DNA from 3 places in the Pantoea sp. RCC30.1 genome. Region 2 is predicted to be linked to each of the others. Evidence: predicted binding sites of a transcription regulator. Region 2 holds the regulator's gene; each other region holds the start of a gene.
The links. The regulator LexA, encoded in region 2, represses DNA repair genes until DNA is damaged. The targets are predictions, from matches to a motif close to TNCTGTATGTACATACAGNA.
Positions count from the first base shown of each region.

Region 1: umuD (translesion error-prone DNA polymerase V autoproteolytic subunit) is a predicted target of LexA. The motif match lies at 4,988-5,007, and genes of this name have one in related genera.
Region 3: AC2LB6_RS10495 (DNA translocase FtsK 4TM domain-containing protein) is a predicted target of LexA. The motif match lies at 5,268-5,287, and genes of this name have one in related genera.

Region 1 covers NZ_JBXUHX010000020.1:2,641-10,761, forward strand. Annotated here, with positions in the region: gene AC2LB6_RS16855 (DUF1380 family protein) at 1-46, opposite strand, end outside; gene AC2LB6_RS16860 (antirestriction protein) at 92-529, opposite strand; gene AC2LB6_RS16865 (hypothetical protein) at 993-1,223, opposite strand; gene AC2LB6_RS16870 (DNA methyltransferase) at 1,257-1,910, opposite strand; gene AC2LB6_RS16875 (hypothetical protein) at 2,238-2,576, opposite strand; gene AC2LB6_RS16880 (hypothetical protein) at 2,573-2,821, opposite strand; gene AC2LB6_RS16885 (DUF1281 domain-containing protein) at 2,855-3,775, opposite strand; gene AC2LB6_RS16890 (hypothetical protein) at 4,202-4,423, opposite strand; gene umuD (translesion error-prone DNA polymerase V autoproteolytic subunit) at 5,086-5,535, shown strand; gene umuC (translesion error-prone DNA polymerase V subunit UmuC) at 5,550-6,824, shown strand; gene AC2LB6_RS16905 (hypothetical protein) at 7,132-7,395, opposite strand; gene AC2LB6_RS16910 (molecular chaperone GroEL) at 7,475-7,774, opposite strand; gene AC2LB6_RS16915 (ParA family protein) at 7,858-8,121, opposite strand, start outside.
Region 2 covers NZ_JBXUHX010000028.1:19,838-27,958, reverse strand. Annotated here, with positions in the region: gene zur (zinc uptake transcriptional repressor Zur) at 1-418, shown strand, start outside; gene AC2LB6_RS19760 (CsbD family protein) at 505-717, opposite strand; gene dinF (MATE family efflux transporter DinF) at 883-2,205, opposite strand; gene lexA (transcriptional repressor LexA) at 2,304-2,918, opposite strand; gene AC2LB6_RS19745 (diacylglycerol kinase) at 3,024-3,392, opposite strand; gene plsB (glycerol-3-phosphate 1-O-acyltransferase PlsB) at 3,521-5,944, shown strand; gene ubiA (4-hydroxybenzoate octaprenyltransferase) at 6,050-6,934, opposite strand; gene ubiC (chorismate lyase) at 6,945-7,457, opposite strand; gene psiE (phosphate-starvation-inducible protein PsiE) at 7,544-7,954, opposite strand; gene AC2LB6_RS19720 (UTRA domain-containing protein) at 8,025-8,121, opposite strand, start outside.
Region 3 covers NZ_JBXUHX010000009.1:112,595-120,715, reverse strand. Annotated here, with positions in the region: gene AC2LB6_RS10505 (replication-associated recombination protein A) at 1-927, opposite strand, end outside; gene lolA (outer membrane lipoprotein periplasmic chaperone LolA) at 935-1,546, opposite strand; gene AC2LB6_RS10495 (DNA translocase FtsK 4TM domain-containing protein) at 1,725-5,207, opposite strand; gene lrp (leucine-responsive transcriptional regulator Lrp) at 5,326-5,820, opposite strand; gene trxB (thioredoxin-disulfide reductase) at 6,341-7,309, shown strand; gene cydD (heme ABC transporter permease/ATP-binding protein CydD) at 7,453-8,121, shown strand, end outside.

The sequences.
Region 1 (8,121 bases), on a different contig from region 2:
AACGCTGTAATAATCGGGCGCAGAGTTCATTAACGGTTCCGTACATGGTTTTTTCCTCTTAAGAGGGGCGGCCATGCCGCCCCGTGATTTATCAGTTCAGGGCGCAGAAAATGGCGGCGGCTTCGGGATGGGTTTTCACACACTCCATCAGCTGGCGGTGGCGCTGGCAGAAATGCGCACTCAGTTCTTCGTCGTCGTGGCGGTCGTACAGCCAGCTGCGATGGTTAAGAACCAGCGCCGTGATGATGATCCCCGCCGCGTCGGCGCTGATTTCCAGCTCCGTCCAGTGGTACGGATTGGAGTACATGTAGCGTTCTTCACCTTCCGGCTTCATGTAACCGCCGCCGCCCGGCAGCTGTACGAAGTCCCAGACCGTGCCGTCATAGTTCGCCAGGTAGCGGCTGGCGTAGAGGTACACGTTGTTTTCGGCCTGCGCGTAATCGTGACCAAACAGGGAAGGCAGAAAACGCAGGCTGACAAAATCGGCTAGGACAGACGCCGGCTGTAAAACGTGGGGTTGTGTGTTCATCAGACATCTCCGCAGTCAGAGGGGGTTAAGGTTCCGGCCTGTGCCGTGACTGAATGACAGCCCGGCGGAAAGCGGAGTGTTCAGGAGCGACACCGCAGGCCGCAGCGCAAGCGAGCGGGAGACGGGATTACGCACGGCGCTGGCGCGAATGTCTGAGCGGCGGCGCGACGGGAGTAAGCGCGGCGGAGCGAGTGCGAACGGGCGAGGATGGCGAGCGGAGCGATCTCTTGAACACGCAGCGGCCGGGCTAAAGTGAAGTCACGGCACCGGCCGCAGCACGCACGGACCGGGTTTTCTGCCCTGTCCCGCCGCATGGCGGAACATAGCGGCGCGCAGCAACGTCCTTATTTCATTCTGTCCACAGCCCGGGTGCATATCCGGTCGGTAACCCTGTGGACAAAAGCGCCGCGGCGGCAGTATCAGCGCTTAAACAGTAAGCGGTCATAAAATGACCGCCCGTCCGTTACTTCAGGTGCCCGCGCATTTCGGCAGCGCGCCGGTACAGCGCCACCAGTTCGGTATCAATCTGCTCGATCAGCATCCCGGCCATTTTCTGTGCCGGCGCCGCGCCGCGGAAAAGATGGCGCTTTGTCATGTCCCGTAACCGAAGGTGAAACTCGTAAAGCGATTCCTCCAGGTCGTTAATGTCGTCGGTAAGCTGGGTGTTGTCAGTTGTCATTATCTGGTCTGTCATGGTGCTGTCCTCTTGGTCTGGTTACGGAAAACGTTATGCGGCACGGGCAGAACGGGCGGCGCGCAGCTCACCCAGTCGACGCAGGCCGGCCGTGTGGTATTGCTCCAGCAGTTCGATACCGATCCAGCGGCGGCCGCACTGGTCCGCGGCGACGCAGGTCGAACCAGAGCCTGCAAACGGGTCTAAAACCAGATCACCGGGCTTCGTGAAGGTTTCGATCAGCGGCTGCAATACGCTCACCGGCTTTTCGGTCGGATGGTGCCGGTTGCCCGTGTACTGCCAGGGCATTACGTCAGGTAAGGGTTTTGCCGGCAGCGGCGGGCGCCCTTTAGCCAGCAGGTAGGCGCTTTCATGCTGATACCCGACAAATGCCGATTTCGAGGCGTATGTTTTGGTGAAGACGAGGTGCCCGACGACGCGAAAGCCCGCCGATTTCCATGCCTGCATGAAGACGTCCACGCGGTTCCAGCCGTAGAAACTCACCGCCAGGCTGTTGTTTTTGAGCACGCGGAACATTTCACGGCTGGCCGGCAGTACCCACTCGTCGCTCACGTCGTTGGCGATTGAACGGCCGGAACGGTCCTTAAAGCCGACGAGGTACGGGGGGTCGGTCAGAATGAAGTCAATGCTGTTATCCGGAAAGCCGGCCATGATCTCTACGCTGTCGCCACGCATGAATCGGGACATAGTTATGCTCCTGAGTTTCGGGGGGCACCCCTGTGGTGCCGTGACCACCACAAAGACGGGCGTAAAGCGGAGCAGGCAGGGGCGGACGCGCAAGCCGCACGCGCCGCCGGAGCGGACTGAATGTCCCGCGCACGGCGGGGAACGGGTGAGCAGGACGGCGAAGCTTCCCTTGACTGCGAAGCGGCCCGGCTACCGTGAGGGCACGGCACTTTATCCCTGCCGGTTTCCGGCCGCAGGACGGGAAGCGGCAAAAGAGGCGGAGCGAAGCGACTTCCTTATCCCTTAAAAATGAGATGCCGCCGGTCGGGGCGGCATCGGGTGAAAATATCAGGGCCGGTAATCTTCCCACCGGCAGTCGCTGCGGTCGCAGATGACGGGCGCGTCCGGCGAACCGCTCACCGTCCACTCATCAAGGAACCGCAGGCCGGCCAGCGTCTGTGCCTCACGTTCTTCAAGCAGAACGATGCTCTTTAGCCAGACGCTGCCCCGATCAAACTGCCAGTAGCAGCCCTGAGAGCAGACGGGACGTTCCGGCGGCCACCAGGTTTCCCCCATCCGTTCGCATGCGGCTTCGGCCAGCGTAAAGTCCTGCCCGCTGAGCAGCAGGTGGTATTCATGTGAGCTGCTGCCCGCCTCTTCCTGATAACTGACCAGCCAGATGTTCATTCAGTCTCCCTCCGGGCCTTCACGCTTTCTGCACAGTCGCGCATAAATTCCCAGCTGAGGCTGACGTCAGCATCCAGCGTTCTGTCCGCCAGTTCGATCGCTGCAGTTACTTCACCAGGCGTAAGCTCCGGGTCAATGTCATCAAAGTCGTCCGCCATCCAGATGTGGGCCACGCACGGCGTATCCGGGGCAAATCCCGACAGGCTGGCCATCAGGCCCGCAAGGGTAAGTTCTCTTTTCATCATTCTGTCCGGCGGGGCTTCCCCCGCCGCCTCCCGTCAGCCGCCAAAATGGCCGATGTTGTTTACTATCCAGTCCGGACCGGTCACGCACGCAACGCCGTCCCCGTCCTCTTCATCCCGTTCCAGCTCACCGCAGAGGCTGTCGGTCAGTTCGCCGTCGCTGTAAGCGGCGAACCCGCAGAAGTTACAGCCGCTTTCGGCGTACCAGTGCTCAGCAGTCACACTGAAACGCCAGCTCAGGGCTTCGAATACCCGCCCGTCCGGCGGAGACCAGGGGGTATCAAAATCTACATCCACAAAATCCGGTGAGCCGTCAGTCACCTCCAGCGCGTATCCCATTGGCCACTTCACACCGTACTGCGCAATATTGAACTCATAGCCGCCCGGCACGCCGTCCAGCAGGCCACCGTTGAAACCGTTAATTTGCACATCCAGGCGAGCAGGCAGCAGCAGGCGCATATCAAATTCAGCAGTGTCGTCCGCAATGGCATCACTGCAGACCTGATTCCAGCAATCACTCAGGGCCGCCCCCATCACGCCTGACCAGTCGAAATGCTTTCGCTTCCACAGGCTATTCATCACAGCCTGTGCCTCATCATCCAGCGCATCCCACGCGCGGCTGCGGAGTCCGGTGGCCAGCCACAGGTCGTGCAGCCGGTCACAGGTTTTGTCCGTCAGTTCTGTGCCTTTACGCAGCTGCACGAGCCACTGCGTAAAGGCGCGGTTTTCCGGCGAGTCTTCGCCCTGCCCCGCCGCCGTCAGCGCCGGGAAAGGCGCATACATTTCGCCCATCACCGGGCGCAGCAGACCGGCACAGCCCGCCAGGAACAGCTGGATACCCTCCCTTTCCGCCCGCGCATATGCAGGACGCACCTCTCCCCGCATCAGCGCCCGCACCTGACTCACGTTCTCCGCCAGGCCGGTCACACGCAGCCTGTTTGCACACCAGTTCGGCATGGTTCTCTCCTCAGTCAATGGTTGCACGGCCTCACCTGCGCCGTGCCGCCACAGCAGACGGGCGCAAAGCGGAGCAGGCAACGGGCGAAGGAGGAAGCCGCACGCGCCGCCGGAGCGGACTGAATGTCCCGCGCACGGCGGGGAACGGGTGACGAGAGAGGTGCAACGGACCCTTGCCTGCGCAGCGGCCCGGCTAACGTGAAGGCACGGTGCAGCCCGGAAAGGAGTAAAGAGAGCGTCTGAGGATGAGGGGGGATTTCCGGCGTCAGGCAACGCCGGCGCGCCGGTTAAAAGCGGAGCGCAGCGACGGCCTTTGTGAAAATGAGGCGGGCAAGCGGGATGAACTGAGAACGAGGTGTTACGGTAAATCCGATTGGTATGCGGGTGCTAAAAAGCCACGCTTAGGTGGCTTTAGCAGTGGCAGGGTTAGTTGCCGCGGAACTGACCGTGTTTGTCTGTTGGTTTACGGTTACGTTCACGATGAACATTAATTGAAAAGCCACATTTAACAGTCCAATCAATAGCCTCTTTCTGAGTCTCACATTCAAACAGAAGTTTATGGGTCCCTTCCTCTTCAACTGCATGATGCTGACCTGGCGTCCAGCCTGCTCCGTTTTTCACCTTAACCACATCTACTTTCTTACTCATTTTTATGCTTTCCGTGGGTAATCCAGGGCAAATTTGCCCTGTTAATAATTAAGCCTTGTTGATGGTTATTTCAAGATAACCCATCAACTTAGTTGCAAAAAAATTTCAATGAAAGGCGTTATTTTGATTCTGAGCTGATATACCTCTGAGAGAGCGATTACACCATCTCTATACAACGCTTACGGATCAAACGAGTAACAGAAAAAAAGCCTGCCCTTAAAACGTGAGCATGCAACGCTCGCCGCAGTCACGGCTGAGGCGTACCGCAGCAGCGCGAGGAACGAACAGCCGTGGCGAGGAAGCGTCATTTCACCTTTGCCGGCAGAACCTGCTTACGCGCCTTTCTCAAAAAAAAGCGCATGGATCAGGAAGTCCGCAGACAGATTACCGGGTGAATGAATCACCTCCCGGGAGCCCGGTGGAACCTGTGATCTGCCCGTTATCCCACGTCATGCTGCTGAAAAATACATATGGTAAAAATTTTTTATTGATAATCAGCCAGATAAAACCGCATCTGAGTAATCCCCTGCTGCTTTTTCTTGCCAGATAAATTTCGCCCAATAATACTGTATATAAATCCAGTTAATTACAGAGGAGGAATTTATGCACGACTTACATACAGCACATATCCCATCACCGGTATTTTCATCCCGGAGCGTCCTGTGAAACCCGCCGCGTACGGCTCAGGCCTGATGCTGCTCTGGCCCCCGGTTTTCACCCCCCGGGTACGCGTGCCCCTCTATGCAGATCCCTGTGCGGCAGGCTTTCCCTCGCCGGCCGCAGATTATGTGGAAAGCGAACTTGACCTCAATGAGCTCTGCATCCGCCGGCGCGCCTCCACGTTTTTTGTGCGTGCCAGCGGCAGCAGCATGCAGGAACTGGGGCTGTGTGATGGCGACGTCATGGTCGTCGATCGCGCAGAAGAGGCCTCGCACGGGGACATTGTCATCGCCGAGGTGAACGGTGAATTTACGGTCAAGCGCCTGCAGCTTCAACCCCGTCTGGCTCTCCTGCCGATGAACCCGGCCTACTCCGTCATTTATCCGGAGGAGCTGCAGCTGCTCGGCGTCGTCACCTGGTTCTTCAACAGTACAAAAGCGCGCAGGAGGTAGCTATGGCGCTGCCTATGTTCGGACTGGCGGACGTTAACTCGTTTTATGCGAGCTGCGAGTCCCTGTTCCGTCCTGACCTGCGCGGTAAACCGGTGGTGGTGCTCAGCAATAATGACGGCTGCGTCATCGCCCGCTCAGCGGGCGCCAAAGCGCTGGGCATCAAAATGGGCGCCCCGTGGTTTCAGATAAAAAATGAAAGATATCCTGATAAGATTCATGTGTTTAGCTCAAACTATGGGCTGTATCATAGTCTCAGCCAGCGGGTGATGACGGCTCTGGAGGAGGTAACGCCCCGGGTCGAGCAGTACTCGATTGACGAGATGTTCCTGGATCTGACCGGCATTGACGGGTGTGAGGATTTTGAGCACTTCGGCCGGCGCCTGCGGGCGCACGTGCTGGCCATAACCGGCCTGACCGTCGGCGTCGGCATGGGGCCGACAAAGACGCTGGCAAAGAGTGCCCAGTGGGCCGGCAAGGAGTGGAAGCAGTTCCGCGGGGTACTGGCCCTGACGCCCGGTAACCCGAAGCGCACGGCCACCCTGCTTCAGAATCAGCCGGTGGAGGAAGTCTGGGGCGTGGGCAGGCGCATCGCAAAAAGACTGAACCTGATGGGTATTGAAAATGCCCTGCAGCTGTCGCGCGCGCATCCCACGCTCATCCGCAAAAACTTCAGCGTGGTGCTGGAGCGGACCGTGCGTGAGCTCAACGGGGAGTCCTGTATTCCGCTGGAGGAACTCCCGCCGGCTAAACAGCAGATTTGCTGTTCAAGGTCCTTTGGTGAGCGCATCACCTCAAAAGTGGCCATGCAGCAGGCCCTGTGTCAGTACGCGACCCGCACCGCAGAAAAGCTCCGGGGAGAGCGGCAGTTCTGCCGACGCATCAGCGTGTTTATCCGGACGTCGCCGCATGCAGAAAACGAGGTGTTTTACGGCAACAGCGCCGGCGAGAAACTCAGCCTGCCGACCCAGGACACCCGCGATATCATCGGGGCGGCCATGCGATCGCTCGACCGTATCTGGCTGGACGGCCGCAGGTACATGAAGGCCGGCGTGATGCTCGATGACTTTACGCCGCATGGCGTCAGTCAGCTGAACCTCTTTGACGATGCACAGCCGCGGGCCAACAGCGCGCAGCTGATGAAGGTGCTGGACGGCATCAATCAGTCCGGGCTGGGCAGCGTGTGGTTTGCCGGTCAGGGCGTGAATACGGAATGGAAAATGAGACGGGACATGCTGTCACCGGCATGGACCACGCGCTGGAGTGATATCCCGGTGGCGCGCGTGATGTAACCTGTAACTGCAGGGCATAGCAGACATAACGTAGGTCTGCTGCCCTGCCTTGTCATGAAAAGTGCGTCCAGAACTCATCCATGATGATCAGGGGCTTGCCCGGGCGCTTTCCGCGGAAGTATCGTCCGCGCGGAACCCTGTCCTTACGCGAAAGCTGATGAAGCCAGTCATCAAAAGCCGGGCGGCGCCTGCGGACGGGCCCCTTAAACATACCGGCTGACTGGGTCACCGTTCGGAGGATCATCCCCTGCCCCCGCATCTGCGTCAGCATTTCCTGAATGGCCATCAATACCTCTGCGTTAATTATTCATTGATTGTTTTTTTTCTTCCAGCCGGCGTTAGCCAGAAAGGCTGCACGCGAAACACAGGCGCCCCACAGCAGCTGCATGCCGATTTTGACCAGCTCACTGGCATCAGGCAGGAAGAAAAGGGGCACGATAAACAGCGTACTGAGAAGAAAACCCCACTCTGCAGCTTTCTTCCTGGATTTCTCTGCTAACTTTGAAAATCCTAAGAATCCAGTTATATATCCCAAAAAAGACATAAACCCTCGCATATCAATAATGCGCATAATGAACACACCTAAGAGCCACGTTGCATACTCATTAGATACACATAGACACCACATAAGGTACTTTTACTGGGGCTGCTTATTGCTGATCTAAAGCACCATCGCTCTCTAACTTTGCACGTATTGCTTCAAGTATGTACGAGCTAAAATCAAGGGAAGTCTTGTTTGCTGCTTTTAATGAAGCATGTGCCTCAAAATAGGTTTCAGGCACCGCTCGTAAATTCTTACTTCGGGACTTATTTTTGTGTGACGTTTTGATTTCTGATGAAGCTTCTTTATCAGGTACAGCATCGGAAACCGCAGTGGTCTTCAACTTTGCAGAATTCATTAAACCACTGAGTTTTTCCTGCTGCGCCGCCAGATCAAACTTCTTATTCATAAATACACCTTAAATACACAAAGGATATGTGATAGATATGTAAAGGATACACTTTAAGAACCCATAAGGCACCCTATAGATATCTAAATTTCTTTGATAATTTTTAGCATCTCCTCAACCATTAATCTCACCTCTTTACCTCCAGCGGTAGTTCGGCCATGTAACGATTCAGTGATACCAAATCCTGATTCAAGAGACTCTTCAAAATCCGCAGTACGATAGGATAAGCGACTGCTCATTAGCTTTATGTGTCTAAAAGTCGGGAGTAGCGCGTCAAGTTTTGGGTAATGTTTTTTGTTAGGGTTTGTCTTACAGAGAAATAAGTGTGCCTCAATATGCCTGCCAAC
Region 2 (8,121 bases):
GGCTGAACAGCCCGGCTCAATCAGCGCCTACGATCTGCTGGATCAGCTTCGCGTCAGCGAACCGCAGGCTAAACCACCTACCGTCTATCGTGCGCTGGATTTCCTGCTTGAGCAGGGTTTCATTCATCGGGTGGAATCCAACAACAGCTACGTCATGTGTCACCACTTTGAAGCACCAGCTCATACGTCGGTGATGCTGGTCTGTGACCGCTGTGCCGCCGTTACAGAAAAGCAGGCGCAGGGGGTGGAGAAGATTATCGCGACGCTGGCGGGTGAGGCGCAGTTTGCATTACGCCATAGCGTGATTGAAGCACATGGTTTATGTGAAAGTTGTGCCGCCGTTGAAGCCTGTACGCATCATGAAAGCTGCGAACATGATCATCAGGATGAAGGTAAAAAGCGGGGAAAACGCGGGTAATCTGCACATCCTTGTGCGTTTCCATCCCTGTACCCTCCGGTGCGGGCACACCGAAGCGGTTTCAGCTGATTAACGGGATACCCTGATTACCAGCGGTGATCTTTGTTCTTGCCTTCCCAGTCCGTCACTTCGCGCTCTGCTTCATCTTTCGCATAGCCGTAACGTTCCTGGATTTTACCGACCAGCTGATCGCGTTTACCTTCGATAACCTGCATGTCATCGTCGGTCAGCTTGCCCCATTTCTCTTTCATTTTGCCTTTGAACTGCTTCCAGTTGCCGCTCGCTTCGTCTTTATTCATGGCAGACCTCCAATCCTCGGGTTTAATGATTATCTTGCTGCTTAACAAAATAACGATATAAATCGCTAGTTAACTGCGATGCTTAAAGTTAAATATAGCAGACAGTTTAATAACTGTAGAATAATACGGAATAATCTGTATCAACCCCGAGTCAACCCTGCAGGATCAGGCATCAAACCAGCTGTTCTGACGCCAGTGCTTACGCCAGATGAGCCACAGTGACAGGCCGCGCAGCGCCAGGAAAACCGTCACCGCCAGCCACAGGCCGTGGTTGCCCAGCACCGGTACACTGAGCAGCGTCAGAAAGTAGCCTGCCGCCGCCACGACCATGCTGTTACGCATCTCGCGTCCGCGCGTCGCTCCGATGAACATCCCATCCAGCAGATAACACCAGACGCCGATCAGCGGCATGATTATCTGCCAGACCAGATAGCGATCAGCTGTCTGCTGCAGTGACTCAAGAGAGGTCAGCAGGGTGACAATCTGCGGGCCAAAAATGGCATAAACCAGCGAGAAGAACAGCGCTACCACCACCGCCTGCCGACAGGCGGAGTGCCAGACGTGCTGCAATTTACTGCCATCTTTTGCGCCATGCGCTTCGCCGGCAAAAGCTTCAACCGCGTAGGCAAAACCATCCAGCGCGTAGGCAGTAAAGGTAATGAACATCAGTAATACCGCGTTAACTGCTACCACATCCGGACCCAGCCGTGCGCCCAGCACGGTCAGCGAGGCGAAACAGAGCTGCAGCATCAGGGAGCGCAGCATGATGTCCCGGTTCAGTCGCAGCAGCCGGCCGCTGTCACCGCGCCAGCTCTGCTTCAGCAGGTTTAGCGTAATACCGCGCAGCTTTAACACCCGCCAGACCATGATGCCGCCGACGCCCAGCGTGATGTACTCCGCCAGCGCCGTGGCGGTTGCTGCCCCCGCGACACCCCAGTGCAGCCCCATCACCAGCCAGAGATCGAGCACGATGTTAACCAGATTGCCTACCACCAGCAGGATCACCGGCGCGCGTGCATACTGCACACCCAGCAGCCAGCCCAGAATCACCAGGTTGGCCAGGGTGGCAGGCGCACTGAGCCAGCGAATCTGAATAAACAGCGCCGCCTGTTCCAGAACATCAGGATTGCCGCCAACCAGATGGGTCGCCAGCTGAATAATCGGATAACGTAAAGCGATGAACAGGATACCTGCCAGCAGCGCAATAATCAGCGGCTGCGTCAGCGCACGTGCAAGAGCGGTTTTATCGCCCGCACCAAACGCCTGTGCCGTCAGGCCAGTGGTACTCATTCGAAGGAAAAGCAGCAGCATAAAGAGGAAGCTGGTCACTGTGGTCCCGACCGCAACCCCGCCAAGATAGACAGGGCTGTCGAGATGACCAATAACTGCAGTATCGACCACTCCCAGTAAGGGAACGGTGATATTTGAAAGGATCATCGGCAGCGCAAGCCGCCAGAGATTTTTATCCGTTGCCGTGATAAAGCGCATTCGCCGTTCCGTGCTCAGTGTCGCTGCAGTAAAGCAGGCGACAAAATTAGGGCAGACAGAATAGCATCAGAAAAGGCGAATGCACGTAGCCCTCACAATCAGAGCCACTCGCCGTTACGGACCACGCCAACCGCCAGACCTTCAATAGTCAGCGACTGAGCACGGGTATCGACAACAATCGGGTCGAAATCGCTGTTTTCGGGCAGCAGATGCACGATAGCACCCTGCTTTTTCCAGCGTTTAACGGTGACTTCATCATCAATGCGGGCAACGACAACCTGGCCATTGCGCACATCCTGGGTTTTATGGACCGCGAGCAGGTCGCCGTCCATAATCCCGATATCTTTCATCGACATTCCACTGACGCGCAGAAGGAAGTCAGCAGACGGCTTAAACAGGCCCGGATCCACTTTGTAATGGGTTTCGATATGTTCCTGCGCCATGATCGGCTCACCGGCAGCAACCCGGCCAATCAACGGCAGCCCTTCAGAGGCTTCTTCTTCCATTAACAGACGAATGCCACGCGATGCACCGGAAACGATCTCGATGACGCCTTTGCGCGCCAGCGCTTTCAGATGCTCTTCTGCCGCATTCGGCGAGCGGAAGCCCAGCTGCGCGGCAATCTCTGCACGCGTAGGCGGCATGCCCGTTGAAGAAATATGGTCGCGAATCAGGTCATAGACCTGCTGCTGTCTGCTGGTTAATGCTTTCATCCCGCCCCCTGGTTGTTTATACAGTCGCTGTGAGTATATACAGGTATTGGCGAAATGGAAACCGATTGTCAGGGAAAACGCGCCCTCAGGCGCGTTATGGAAGGCTTATCGCAAATGTGTCCAGAGGAGCGCGATCCACACAAACAGGGCCAGTAAGATGCTGATCAGTACCGCCGCAGAGCCCATGTCCTTTGCCCGGCCCGCCAGCGGATGATGCTCCTGGCCGATGCGGTCAACCACCGCTTCAATGGCGCTATTGAGGATTTCGACAATGACCACCAGCACCACCGCCCCAATCATAAGGATGCGGGAGATCACATCGACATCCAGCCAGCACGCGATAATAATAGCGACCAGCGCAGCCAGTGCTTCCTGGCGAAACGCCGCTTCATGTTGCCAGGCGGCTCGCAGTCCCTGCCATGAGTAACCTGCGGCTTTTACAATTCTGATAAGTCCGGTGGCATTATTTGCCATGATGTGGGAACCCTTTCATCGGATTGACGTCAATGTCTGGGCTGCGTGCAATTGGCACCACCACAGATATTCGCTGCGCTTTCTGCTATGCTTGCGGCGCTTTGCTAACAAGAGGCTTCATGTTGTCTATGTCAGGTTGGCGTAAACTCTATTACAAATTGCTTAATTTACCACTCTCCTTTTTGGTAAAAAGTAAGGCCATTCCGGCCGATCCTGTGTCTGAACATGGTCTGGATCCGACCCGACCTATTATGTATGTTTTGCCTTACGATTCGAAGGCTGACTTACTGACTTTACGTGCACAGTGTCTGCGGCATCATCTGCCCGACCCGCTCTCTCCACTGGAGATTGATGGTTCACTGCTGCCGCGCCACGTGTTTATTCACAATGGCCCGCGCGTATTCCCCTATTTTGTGCCCAGTGTGGAATCGGTGAAAATCTTTCACGATTACCTCGACCTGCATCGCAATAATCCTAAGCTCGATATTCAGATGCTGCCGGTCACCGTGATGTTTGGCCGCGCGCCAGGACGTGAAGTCCAGGGCGAAGCTACGCCACACCTGCGGGTGCTGAACGGGGTGCAGAAGTTCTTTGCGGTTATCTGGCACGGGCGCGACAGTTTTGTCCGTTTCTCGCCTACCGTTTCGCTTCGCCGCATGGCAACCGAACACGGTACGGATCAGTCGATCGCCCAGAAGCTGGCTCGCGTGGCGCGCATCCATTTTGCCCGTCAGCGCCTGGCGGCAATCGGTCCGCGTTTACCGGCGCGTCAGGATCTGTTTAATCGTCTGCTGCAATCCAAAGCCATTGAAAAAGCCGTCGAAGATGAAGCGCGCAGCAAAAAAATCTCCCATGAGAAAGCGCAGCAGAATGCCGTCGAGATGATGGAGGAAATTGCCGCTAACTTCTCTTATGAAGCGATTCGCGTCACCGACCGTGTGATGGGCTGGCTCTGGAGTCGTCTCTATCAGGGCATCAACGTTAATGGCGGTGAAAAAGTTCGCCAGCTGGCGCAGGATGGCCACGAAATTGTCTATGTGCCGTGCCATCGCAGCCACATGGATTATCTGCTGCTCTCCTATGTGCTCTATCACCAGGGGCTGGTGCCACCGCACATCGCTGCGGGTATCAATCTCAACTTCTGGCCAGCCGGCCCGATTTTCCGTCGTCTGGGCGCTTTCTTTATTCGTCGTACCTTTAAGGGCAACAAGCTCTACGCCACGGTGTTCCGCGAATATCTCGGCGAGCTGTTCACCCGGGGTTATTCGGTTGAGTACTTTGTCGAAGGAGGCCGTTCACGTACCGGTCGCCTGCTTGACCCTAAAACCGGCACCTTAGCCATGACGCTGCAGGCAATGCTGCGCGGCGGCAATCGTCCAATCACGCTGGTGCCGATCTATATCGGCTATGAGCATGTGATGGAAGTGGGTACTTACGCCAAAGAACTACGCGGCGCGGCGAAAGAGAAAGAGGGCTTCATGCAGATGGTGCGCGGCTTACGCAAGCTGCGCAACCTCGGTCAGGGTTACGTTAACTTTGGCGAACCGCTGCCGCTGGTTAACTATCTCAACAAGCGGGTTCCGGAGTGGCGCGATGCGATCGATCCGATTGAGCCGCAGCGTCCGAGCTGGTTAACGCCGACCGTCAATGATATCGCGGCCAGCCTGATGGTGCGTATTAATGAAGCGGGCGCGGCCAATGCCATGAACCTCTGTGTGACGGCGCTGCTGGCGTCACGTCAGCGCTCACTAACCCGTGAACAGCTGATAGAACAGCTGGAGTGCTATACCCAGCTGCTGCGCAATGTGCCCTACTCGCCAAACGCGACCGTACCCGATCTCACCGCGGAAGCGCTGCTGGATCACGCCCTGGGTATGAATAAGTTTGAGAGTGAAAAGGACAGCATTGGCGACATCATCATTCTGCCGCGCGAGCAGGCGGTGCTGATGACCTACTATCGCAACAACATTCATCACATGCTGGTTATGCCGTCGCTGATTGCCGCCATTGTTCAGCAGCATCAGACGCTGAGCGAAGCAGAACTGCTACGTCAGGTAAGCCTGATTTATCCGATGCTGAAGAGTGAACTGTTCCTGCGCTGGCAGACCGATGAACTGCCACAACTGCTCACTGATGTGAGTCAGGAGCTGGCGCGTCAGGGCCTGATTACATTCGAAGCGGGTGAGTTGCGCTTTACCGCAGCACGCTATCGCACGCTGCAACTGCTGGCTGCCGGTGTGCGCGAAACGCTACAGCGTTATGCCATTACCTTCTCCATTCTCAGCGCCAAGCCGACGATTAACCGTGGCACGCTGGAGAAAGAGAGCCGGACGCTGGCACAGCGTCTGTCGGTACTGCACGGGATCAATGCGCCGGAGTTCTTCGACAAAGCAGTCTTTACCTCGCTGGTACTGACGCTGCGCGATGAGGGGTATATCAGCGACAGCGGTGATGCCGATGTCGCGCAGACTCTGGCGACCTGGCATATCCTGGCTGACCTGGTCACCAGTGATGTCCGCATGACGATTGAAACTGCGGTAGCGCACGACTGACACCCGCTTACAGTAAAAAGGCGACCTCATGAGGTCGCCTTTTTTATAGGTCAGGTCTGGTCTGGTTCGATTCGCAGTGAGACGGTGCCTGCTCAGGGGACACGGTCAGAACAGCTGACTGAACGGCGGCGTATTCATCAGTACGCCCAGGAACAGCACCATTCCGACATAGTTGTTATTCAGGAAAGCCTGAAAGCAGGGCTGGCGTTCACGCCCGGCGATCAGCTTCTGCTGATAAACAAACAGGGCAGCCGCCAGTAGCAGCGTCCAGTAGAAGGCACCATTCAGATGCAGCATCATGCCCACCAGCGCCATCAGCAGCAGGGTCGCCAGTTGCAGCAGACCAATGATCAACTTGTCGAAGCGACCAAATAAAATCGCGGTCGATTTCACGCCAATCTTCAGATCATCATCCCGGTCCACCATCGCATACTGCGTGTCATAAGCGACCGTCCAGCAGATGTTAGCGATAAATACCAGCCAGCAGACCAGAGGTAAGGACTCACTAACTGCGGACCAGGCCATAGGAATCGCCCAGCCAAACGCGGCCCCCAGCACCACCTGCGGCAGATGGGTATAGCGCTTCATAAAGGGATAGACCCAGGCCAGCGCCAGCCCCACGACGGAGAGCATAATCGTCATCAGGTTCATGGTCAGCACCAGCGCAAAAGCCACCAGCGCCAGAATCACGAACAGCAGCTTAGCCTCTTTTGCACTGACCACGCCGCTGGCCAGTGGGCGGTGCTTCGTGCGCTCTACATGACCATCGACTTTGCGATCGGCGTAGTCGTTGATCACACAACCGGCCGCACGCATGACAATCACTCCGGCCACAAATACCGCCAGCACCGGCAGCGGCGGAATCGACATATCCGCCAGCCATAATGCCCAGAGCGTTGGCCACATCAGCAGCAGCGTACCGATGGGTTTGTCGATACGCATCAGGCGAGCATAGGCCCGCCACTTATTCATACTTAAGCTATTTTGCACCACAGGATCCTCAGACCAGATCGCGATAAAGCGGCGATGCCGGTAAAAACAGTTCAGTCAGCAGCAGCGGTTTGCCGGAGAGACGCAGGCGCGAACGCCGACCCCACAATCCCTCTACCTGGCCCGGATCAATAAAATCGCGGGTCAGCGTCGACGAGGAGAAGAGATAGCGACCCAAAGGACGGGTGCCCAGCTGTTGCAGCATCGCCTCTGGCCCATTGAGAGTGCTTTCCGGCACCAGCGTGCGGCCAGCCAGCCAGGGCTGATCGTCGCCGAAAAGTAGCACTTCACGCAGCCAGAAGCGTTCATCGTCTGGCAATAGCGCCCTTTCCTCATCCAATTCGCTGGCGTCGATAAAGCCTTCACGCAGCGGCTGAACCGTGACCCGCTGGCAATGCTGTTCAAAACGGCGCGTCATTGAATCCTCCTCCATCAGCCAGCCAAGCAATGGTGGCGCAAGGGTGGCGTGCGACGGAGAAAGCCAGTTGAGCGAACGTAATAAGCTGAGTGCGTCTTGCGACATAGCACCACTCCCGATAATTTTCAGGTCGCTAGTTTAGCGCAGAGAAGCGATGCGAACACCTGCCGTCGTGTCAGACGGCAGGAGGATTACTCGCGTTTCAGCCGGTTGCTGTTTGCCAGCCACAGGGTGATCACCAGAATCAGAATCGCCGCAGAGTAGCAGAGCGTATCGAAGGGATTTTTATGGTCGACGATGATCAGGCGGATAATGGCCGTGATCCCGATATAGACAAAATAGCGCAGCGGGAAGTGATAGCCCGACTGAAAGTACTTAACAATCAGGGCGATAAATTCGAAGTAGAGGAAATAGATGACGATTCCATCAATCAGCAGATAGGAGGAAGCCTGCTCGCCGGTGTTAAACAGCACGTTTGCCAGATGGATAGTTTCTTTGCCTAAAAAGACGATCAGGATGATCGCCAGACTCAGCAGACCCAGATTCAGCACCCATTGCAGTACCGTTGCAAGGTGGCGGGCCAAAGGATTTTTATCACTCATGTTGCGCCTTTAAAAGGAGTTATTAGCGCGCGGTATCATGCGCGAGTGTGACGCAAATCACAATAACTCCTCAGGCCTCCACATCAACACAGAGCGCATCGTAGCGCCAGTATTCACAGTCGCAGTCAATTACCTCTTTTTGCTGGTTGCGGTTGATGCGGGTAATC
Region 3 (8,121 bases), on a different contig from region 2:
GCGCGGATCCGCATTGCCGACATCTTCCGAGGCGATAGCCAGCAACCGGCGTGCCACATAGAGCGGATCGCCGCCCGCCGTAATGATGCGTGCATACCAGTAGAGCGCCGCATCGGGCGCGGAGCCACGTACCGATTTGTGCAGAGCTGAAATCAGATCGTAAAAACGATCGCCTTTATTATCAAAACGGGCGGATCGCTCACCTGACACTTCGTTAAGTAACTGCGGCGTCAGTTCACGCTGACCCGAGGCGGTGATTTCGGCCATATCCGCCATCATTTCCAGCGTATTCAGTGCCCGGCGTGCATCACCATTAACCAGTTCAGCAATCATCCTGCGGGTGTTATCCGGCAGCACGATGTCACTGTCGCCATAACCTCGCGCTTTATCCTGCATCGCCTGATCCAGTACCTGCTCAATATCTTCGAGCGTGAGTGATTTCAACAGGTAAACGCGGGCGCGTGACAGCAATGCGGAGTTAAGTTCAAAAGAGGGATTTTCGGTGGTCGCACCAATAAAGGTAATGGTGCCATCTTCAATATGGGGCAGAAAAGCATCCTGCTGGCTCTTGTTGAACCGATGGACCTCATCCACAAACAGGATCGTCCGCCGCCCAGCGTTTTTATTCTGTCGGGCGCGCTCAATCGCCTCACGGATCTCTTTGACGCCGGAGGTCACTGCCGATATACGCTCCACATCGGCATTGCCGTAATGCGCGATAATCTCAGCCAGCGTAGTTTTGCCGGTCCCGGGCGGTCCCCACAGGATCATTGAATGCAGGTGTCCTGCTTCAATCGCGCGTGGCAGAGGTTTGCCCGCGCCCAGCAAATGCTGCTGACCAATGTACTGTTTCAATGTTTCTGGCCGCATACGCGCGGCCAGAGGTTTGAAATTCTCGGTGGAAAAATCCAGGGACAGGTTACTCACCGTGACCTCACTGACGTTGGTCGTCCACCGTCACGCCTTTTGGCGGTGTGAACGTGAATTTATCCGGGCTGATAGCGCCATTCTGCTGGCTTTTCAGCTGGTAATCACTGCGCTGACCATCCTGCTCAATCGCGCTGAAGCGGTTAATGGTTCCGCTGGACGTCACCTGAATGGTGAACTGCTTCAGGTTGCCGTCGCTGTTTTTCGGTGTCAGTTCGAAATTGTCACCCTGCTGTTTGATGTTGTACTGCTTCCAGTCATTTGACTGATTGCGGGCAATCAGCATAAACGGCGTGTTGCTGGTCGCATTCTGCAACAGGCTTACAGTCGCCTGCTCAACAAACGGGTTATAGAACCACAGCGATTTACCGTCAGAGATGATGATACTTTCGTCCGGGGCGGTCATGTGCCAGTTAAACAGGCTGGGACGTTTTACCCACAATTCGCCTTCGCCGTCCTGCACATTTGCGCCGCTGCTGTCGGTCACTTTTTGTGTGAAGCTGGCGTGGAAGCTGCTGACCTTGTTCAGGCGCTGTTGCAGATCACTGGAAGCATCAGCCAATACGCTGGCTGAAGAAAAGGTGGCCAACAGGCCCAGAGCGATTACGCGTAATTTCATCTGCTTCAATTCCTTATTTAAACGATCCCATCGATAACTGCATTAAGCCTGGTCGCCATTCCACCATCAGAACAGAGGAAAAAACCGAAAGCTGATTCAGATATGGGGCTTAACCGTATAAAAAACAATGAGCCAGTCGGAACTGGCTCATTGAGTCGTGTTTCAAAACATTTAAACGCTACATATCGTGTGGCGGCGGCGACAGCACTTCACGGTTACCATTGTGGCCTGGTGCAGAGACGATGCCCTGCGCTTCCATCTGCTCAATGATACGTGCCGCACGGTTATAACCGATGCGGAACTGACGCTGAACGCCTGAAATCGACGCACGACGTTTATCAACCACAAAGCCGACTGCCTGATCGAACAGCGGATCGAGCTCTTCATCACTGTCGATGCCACCGGCACTTTCGCTCTCTTCGCCCGCAGTAATGTTGTCGATATATTGCGGACGACCACGCGCTTTCCAGTCCTGAACCACGGCATGGACTTCCTGATCACGAACAAAGGCACCGTGAACACGAATCGGCAGCGAGGAGTTTGGTGGCATGTAGAGCATGTCACCCATACCCAGAAGTGACTCCGCGCCGCCCTGATCGAGAATGGTACGTGAGTCAATCTTGCTCGAAACAGTAAAGGCGATACGTGTCGGGATGTTCGCTTTGATCAGGCCAGTAATCACATCCACTGATGGACGCTGTGTTGCCAGCACCAGATGAATACCCGCGGCACGGGCTTTCTGTGCCAGGCGCGCAATCAGCTCTTCAACCTTTTTACCCACTGCCATGATCAGGTCAGCAAACTCATCGACCATTACCACGATATAAGGCAGTTTTTCCAGAACCGGCGGCGTCATATCCATGCTGTCGCCCGGCTTCCAGAACGGATCAGGAATCGGACGACCCATCGCTTCGGCCTGCTCCACTTTCTCGTTGTAACCCGCCAGATTACGCACGCCCAGCGCCGACATCAGCTTATAGCGACGTTCCATTTCACCGACGCTCCAGCGCAGCGCATTGGCGGCATCTTTCATGTCTGTGACGACTTCGGTCAGCAGGTGTGGAATGCCTTCATAGACCGACAGCTCCAGCATTTTCGGGTCGATCATGATGAAGCGAACTTCTTCAGGCGTCGCCTTATAGAGCATGCTGATAATCATGGCGTTCACGCCCACGGATTTACCAGAACCGGTGGTACCGGCAACCAGTAAGTGTGGCATTTTCGCCAGATCGGCCACAACCGGCTGACCGGCAATGTCTTTACCCAGCACCACAGCCAGCGGTGATGGATTGTCGCGGAATTTAGGGCAGTCCAGCACTTCACGCAGATAGACGGTCTGGCGATGTTTGTTTGGCAGTTCCAGACCCACGTAAGGCTTGCCTGGAATCACTTCTACCACGCGAACCGCGACGGTCGACAGTGAACGCGCTAAATCGCGCGACAGGTTGGAAATGCGCGCTGCTTTCACACCCGGAGCCAGGTCAAGTTCGAAACGGGTGATAACCGGACCAGGTGAGATGCCAACCACTTCAGCTTTGACGCGATAATCGCCTAAGCGCGACTCCACCAGTCGGGCAGTCTGCTCCAGCGAGAACATATCAACCGGCTCTTCCTCTACAGGTGGAGCGGTCAGCAGATCCAGCGAAGGCAGTGGCGTGGACGGTTTCTCCATCGGCTGCTCATGGCGCATCAGGAACGGATGAATCAGGCTATCGTGCAGTGAAGGTTTCGTTTCTTCAACCGGCTGAACCGGAGCTGTAGCTGGCGAGCCATAAGCAGGCGCAGCATAACCCGGTTCAGCTGGTGCTGAAGACGCACTGTAGGCAGGCGCTGCCGGAGCAAAACTGGCAGGAGCTGGAACCTGAGCCGGTGCCTGAGGTCTTGAGACCTCACTCACCTGCTGCCAGGGTTCGTGTGACACTGCAGGGGCTTCCGGTTCCGGCGTCGCGGCAATGGTAAACAGCGGTTCTGATGGACCGTCATCCACCAGATCTTTCATCGGTGAAAAATCAAACGCTGAGGCGGTATCAATATTAAATACCGGCTCTTTTTTCACTTCAGGTTCATAGCGCTGTTGCTGCTGCTCGGCGAACTGACGTGCCAGTGCATCCTGCTGCTGGGCATCCTGCTCATCTTCCTCATCCTGCTGCCAGTTGGTTCCATAGCGCTGCTGCTGTTCAGACTGGAAGGCCTGACGCAGTTCAGCCTGCTGCAGCGCCTCTTCAGCATCAGGTGCAGTAGAAATCGATCCAACCGGGGCCGTTTCGCTCTCTTCCGTTCTGGCTTTCTCTTCAGCCATGCGCTGAGAAGGCAATTTAATGCCATAAGAGGCCAGCTCACGACGGGTTGGCAGTTTTACCGGATTAGGACGCGGTAGCGCCGGTCCGATACCCTGTTTAACCTGCGGGTTGAGATTGGTTTCAGGGGCTAAATCGAAAACAGGGGCAGCACGCGTGGTTGCCTGAGTCGCAGTGGCAGCGACGGCGGCCGCAGCTGCAGGAGCCGCAGGGATCGCTGGTGTGTCGCGCCAGTTCCCCATTTTAGGTTCGTCATCGTCGTAAGCACTGAACGACGGCGTAGCCGGGGCTTCGTCCGGCATTTCAAAATGATAAAGCGGTGGTGAGGTCGCAGGTGCAGAAGCACTCTGCGCCGGAGTCGGAGCAGTCGCTGCACCATAGGATACAGGCGCGCTCTGTACGGCCGCAGGCGCAGGTTGTGTCGTCGGGGATGCAGGCATAGTGGCAGGAGCAGATGCCGTAAATGCCGCAGCAGAAGGTGCTGCAACAGCGGCAGGCGCAGGCGTTACCGGAGCGGCCGGTGCGAGGGTCACCTCAGCGGCTTCCGTCGTCGCCGCTACCGCCGCGCTGGTTGCTGCTGCCGCTTTAGCCAGCAGAGGATCCGGCTGTGAGGCCGCAGGCTCGGCGGCTGCACGTGGAGCAGAAAGCAGCACATCATCATCCTGATCGGCGGCATGCAGTTCAGGCACATCCGCGTATTCATGCGCGTCCTGCTCGTCATCCTCTTCCTGCCAGGGTTCATCGTGACGTGAGCGGTTGCTGGCAAACGTCAGCACGCCCATCACAACGCCACCAATTCTTTCTGCGATGGTGAGCCATGACCAGCCGGTGTAAAGGGTAATGCCCGCCGCCCAGACGCAAAGCAGCATCAGCGTGCCGCCAGCCGGACTGAACCACGGGGCAATCGCATTACTCACCAGGCTGCCAATCACGCCGCCCGAGGCGAAGTACCAAATATCATCGGCGTTCAGCGCCGCCATACCACAGGTTGTCACCACCAGCGCAAGAACGCCAATTAAGCGCAGCCCGACGGCAAAGTAGTCAAAGTAGTCCTGGCTGTCGCGCTGACGGAAAGCAATCCAGCACAGACCCAGGATGACGGGAGGAATGGCGTACGCCATCACACCAAAGATGAAGAGTAAGGTGTCAGCCAGCCAGGCACCGACGCTGCCGCCGATATTATGGATAGGTTCATGCCAGGCAGTTTGCGACCAGCTTGGATCGGAAGGGTTAAAACTGACCAGTGAAACCATCAGGTAGATGGCAAACAGCGCCACCAGAATAAGCAACGCTTCCAGCAGACGACGTCCACTGCTCAGCGATTGTAACGAAACATCTTTATCTTCTGTATATTCCTGGCTCAAGAGGACTCTCCAGGTGCCTGTAAAGTAAGAAGCAACAGCGTCGGGCAAGCCCGACGCTGATCCTGTATGAATTCACAGGAGTGTACCGAAATCTCACAGGTTTTGCACCTGCCCCGCATCAGCGAGTTTTGATCACAAGTCGATTGCTCTGTTTGACCTCTTCCATCACCACATAAGTTCGCGTGTCGTTTACGCCCGGCAGGCGCAACAGGGTTTCACCCAGCAGCTTACGGTAGGCAGACATATCAGGTACGCGCGTTTTCAGCAGGTAGTCGAAATCGCCGGAAACGAGGTGACACTCTTGAGTTTCCTCAAGTTTTTGCACAGCGGCGTTAAATTGCTCAAACACATCCGGTGCACCACGATTCAGAGTAATCTCAACGAACACCAGCAGCGACGCATCCAGATAGTGCGGGTTCAACTGCGCGGTGTAGCCAAGAATAAATCCCTGACGTTCGAGACGACGCACGCGCTCAAGACATGGCGTAGGCGATAAGCCTACGCGTTTAGAAAGCTCTACGTTTGAAATGCGACCATCTTTCTGAAGTTCATTCAGAATGTTCCTGTCAATTCTGTCGAGGTCTTTCCCGGGGCGTTTCTTATTGTCTACCATTATTATTGTCTCTCTTAATTCCTTCCCTTTACCTGCCACGCCCTGAAAACGCTCATTGTTCGGGGCATTTCTGAAGTGAGCTAACAGAGCCTGTGTTCTGACACCTATCGATATGACGCATGTTGTCTGTCCACATCATGCGTCATTATCCATATCAGGCTGCTTTTATTCGGCGTTAAGTGCAAAACAAGCGAGGAAAACCTGTTTTGTTCCGATAAATGTTATTCGCTTCTGATAATGTTTTCGCAAAAGCGCAGGCGATTGTCAAAGTAAAATCACCAAATTCAGGACAAGATGCCAGACAGACCGCTGGGTATCTGTTTTTAAATGAGTATTTTTGCACTATTGCACCCGTTCAGCCCGAGTTTTGCCCCCTTTTGGCGCAATGACCAGGCAAAACCGCCGCTCATCGTCTACGCCGTTTGCAGCTATCGTTAACAAAATTGGCTAAGCCTTGTCATTGTCGCCGGATATTCCCTACAATCGCAGTTTATGTCAGCCGAATGAAACTGAGGAACGCATGAGTACGGCCAAACACAGTAAGTTACTCATTCTGGGCTCCGGCCCAGCGGGTTATACCGCAGCCGTTTATGCTGCACGCGCCAACCTCAACCCGGTGCTGATCACCGGTCTGGAAAAGGGCGGACAGCTGACCACTACTACTGAAGTGGAGAACTGGCCGGGCGACCCGCACGATCTGACAGGTCCATCGCTGATGGAGCGCATGCACGAGCATGCCGAAAAATTTAATACTGAGATCATTTTCGATCACATTCACACCGTGGATCTGCAGAACCGTCCGTTCCGCCTCACTGGTGACAGCGGTGTATACACGGCAGATGCCCTGATCATCGCTACCGGTGCGTCAGCGCGCTATCTGGGTCTGCCCTCTGAAGAGGCGTTCAAAGGCAAAGGTGTCTCCGCCTGCGCAACCTGTGACGGCTTCTTCTATCGCAACCAGAAAGTCGCGGTGATTGGCGGTGGCAACACGGCCGTGGAAGAAGCGCTCTATCTGGCAAATATTGCGGCTGAAGTGCACCTGATTCATCGTCGTGATAGCTTCCGCGCTGAGAAGATCCTGATCGACCGCCTGATGGAGAAAGTGCGCAATGGCAATATCGTGCTGCACACCCATCGTACGCTGGAAGAAGTGGTGGGGGATCAGATGGGCGTGACCGGTCTGACGCTGCGATCTACCCAGAACAGTGATGAGACAGAAGCGCTGGAAGTCGCAGGTCTGTTTGTCGCTATCGGGCACAGTCCGAATACGGCCATCTTTGAAGGTCAGCTGGCGCTGGAGAACGGATACATCAAAGTTCAGTCCGGTCTGCATGGCAACGCCACTCAGACCAGCATCCCTGGCGTCTTTGCGGCAGGCGATGTGATGGACCATATCTATCGTCAGGCGATCACCTCTGCGGGCACTGGCTGCATGGCCGCGTTAGACGCTGAGCGTTTTCTTGACGGGTTGGTTAAAAACGATCAGTAAGTTGTTAACCCTCTGATCTCAAATGTTCCAGGCGACGGTTTTTCCGTCGCCTTTTTTATTGCTCTCATGCTAGATTCTTGCGCCTGAAGAGATGGAAATATCATTCCATTTCCCCCCGTCATCGACATTTATCATGGTCTCGCATGGACAAATCGCGGCAGCAGCATCTTACCCGCTGGCTTCGTCAGCAACGTCGTTTCGCCGGTCGCTGGTTGCGACTCAACACGCTGCTGGGTATGGCGAGTGCACTGCTGCTCATTGCTCAGGCGGGTTTACTGGCCACGCTGCTTCAGGCACTGATTATTGATCAGCAGCCACGTGAAACCCTAACGGTCAGCATCCTGCTGTTACTAATCTGCTTTGTGCTCCGTGCCCTGATTAATTATGCCCGTGAACTGACCGGCTATCGTGCCGGGCAGGCTATCCGCCAGGCCTTACGTCAGCAGGTCCTGGATCGGTTATCTGATCTGGGCCCGGCCTGGATTCAGGGTAAGCCAGCCGGAAGCTGGGCAACCCTGCTGCTGGAGCAGATCGAAGATATGCAGGAGTACTACGCCCGCTATCTGCCGCAGATGACGCTGGCGGTGCTGATCCCCTGCTGCATTCTGCTGACTATTTTTCCGTTGAACTGGACGGCAGGTCTGATCCTGTTTGCCACCGCGCCGTTGATTCCGCTGTTTATGGCGCTGGTCGGAATGGGTGCGGCCGAGGCCAACCGCCGCAACTTCCTGGTGCTGGCTCGCCTGAGCGGTAACTTTCTCGACCGTCTGCGCGGCAGAGAGACGCTGCGGCTGTTTCATCGCGGTGAAGCA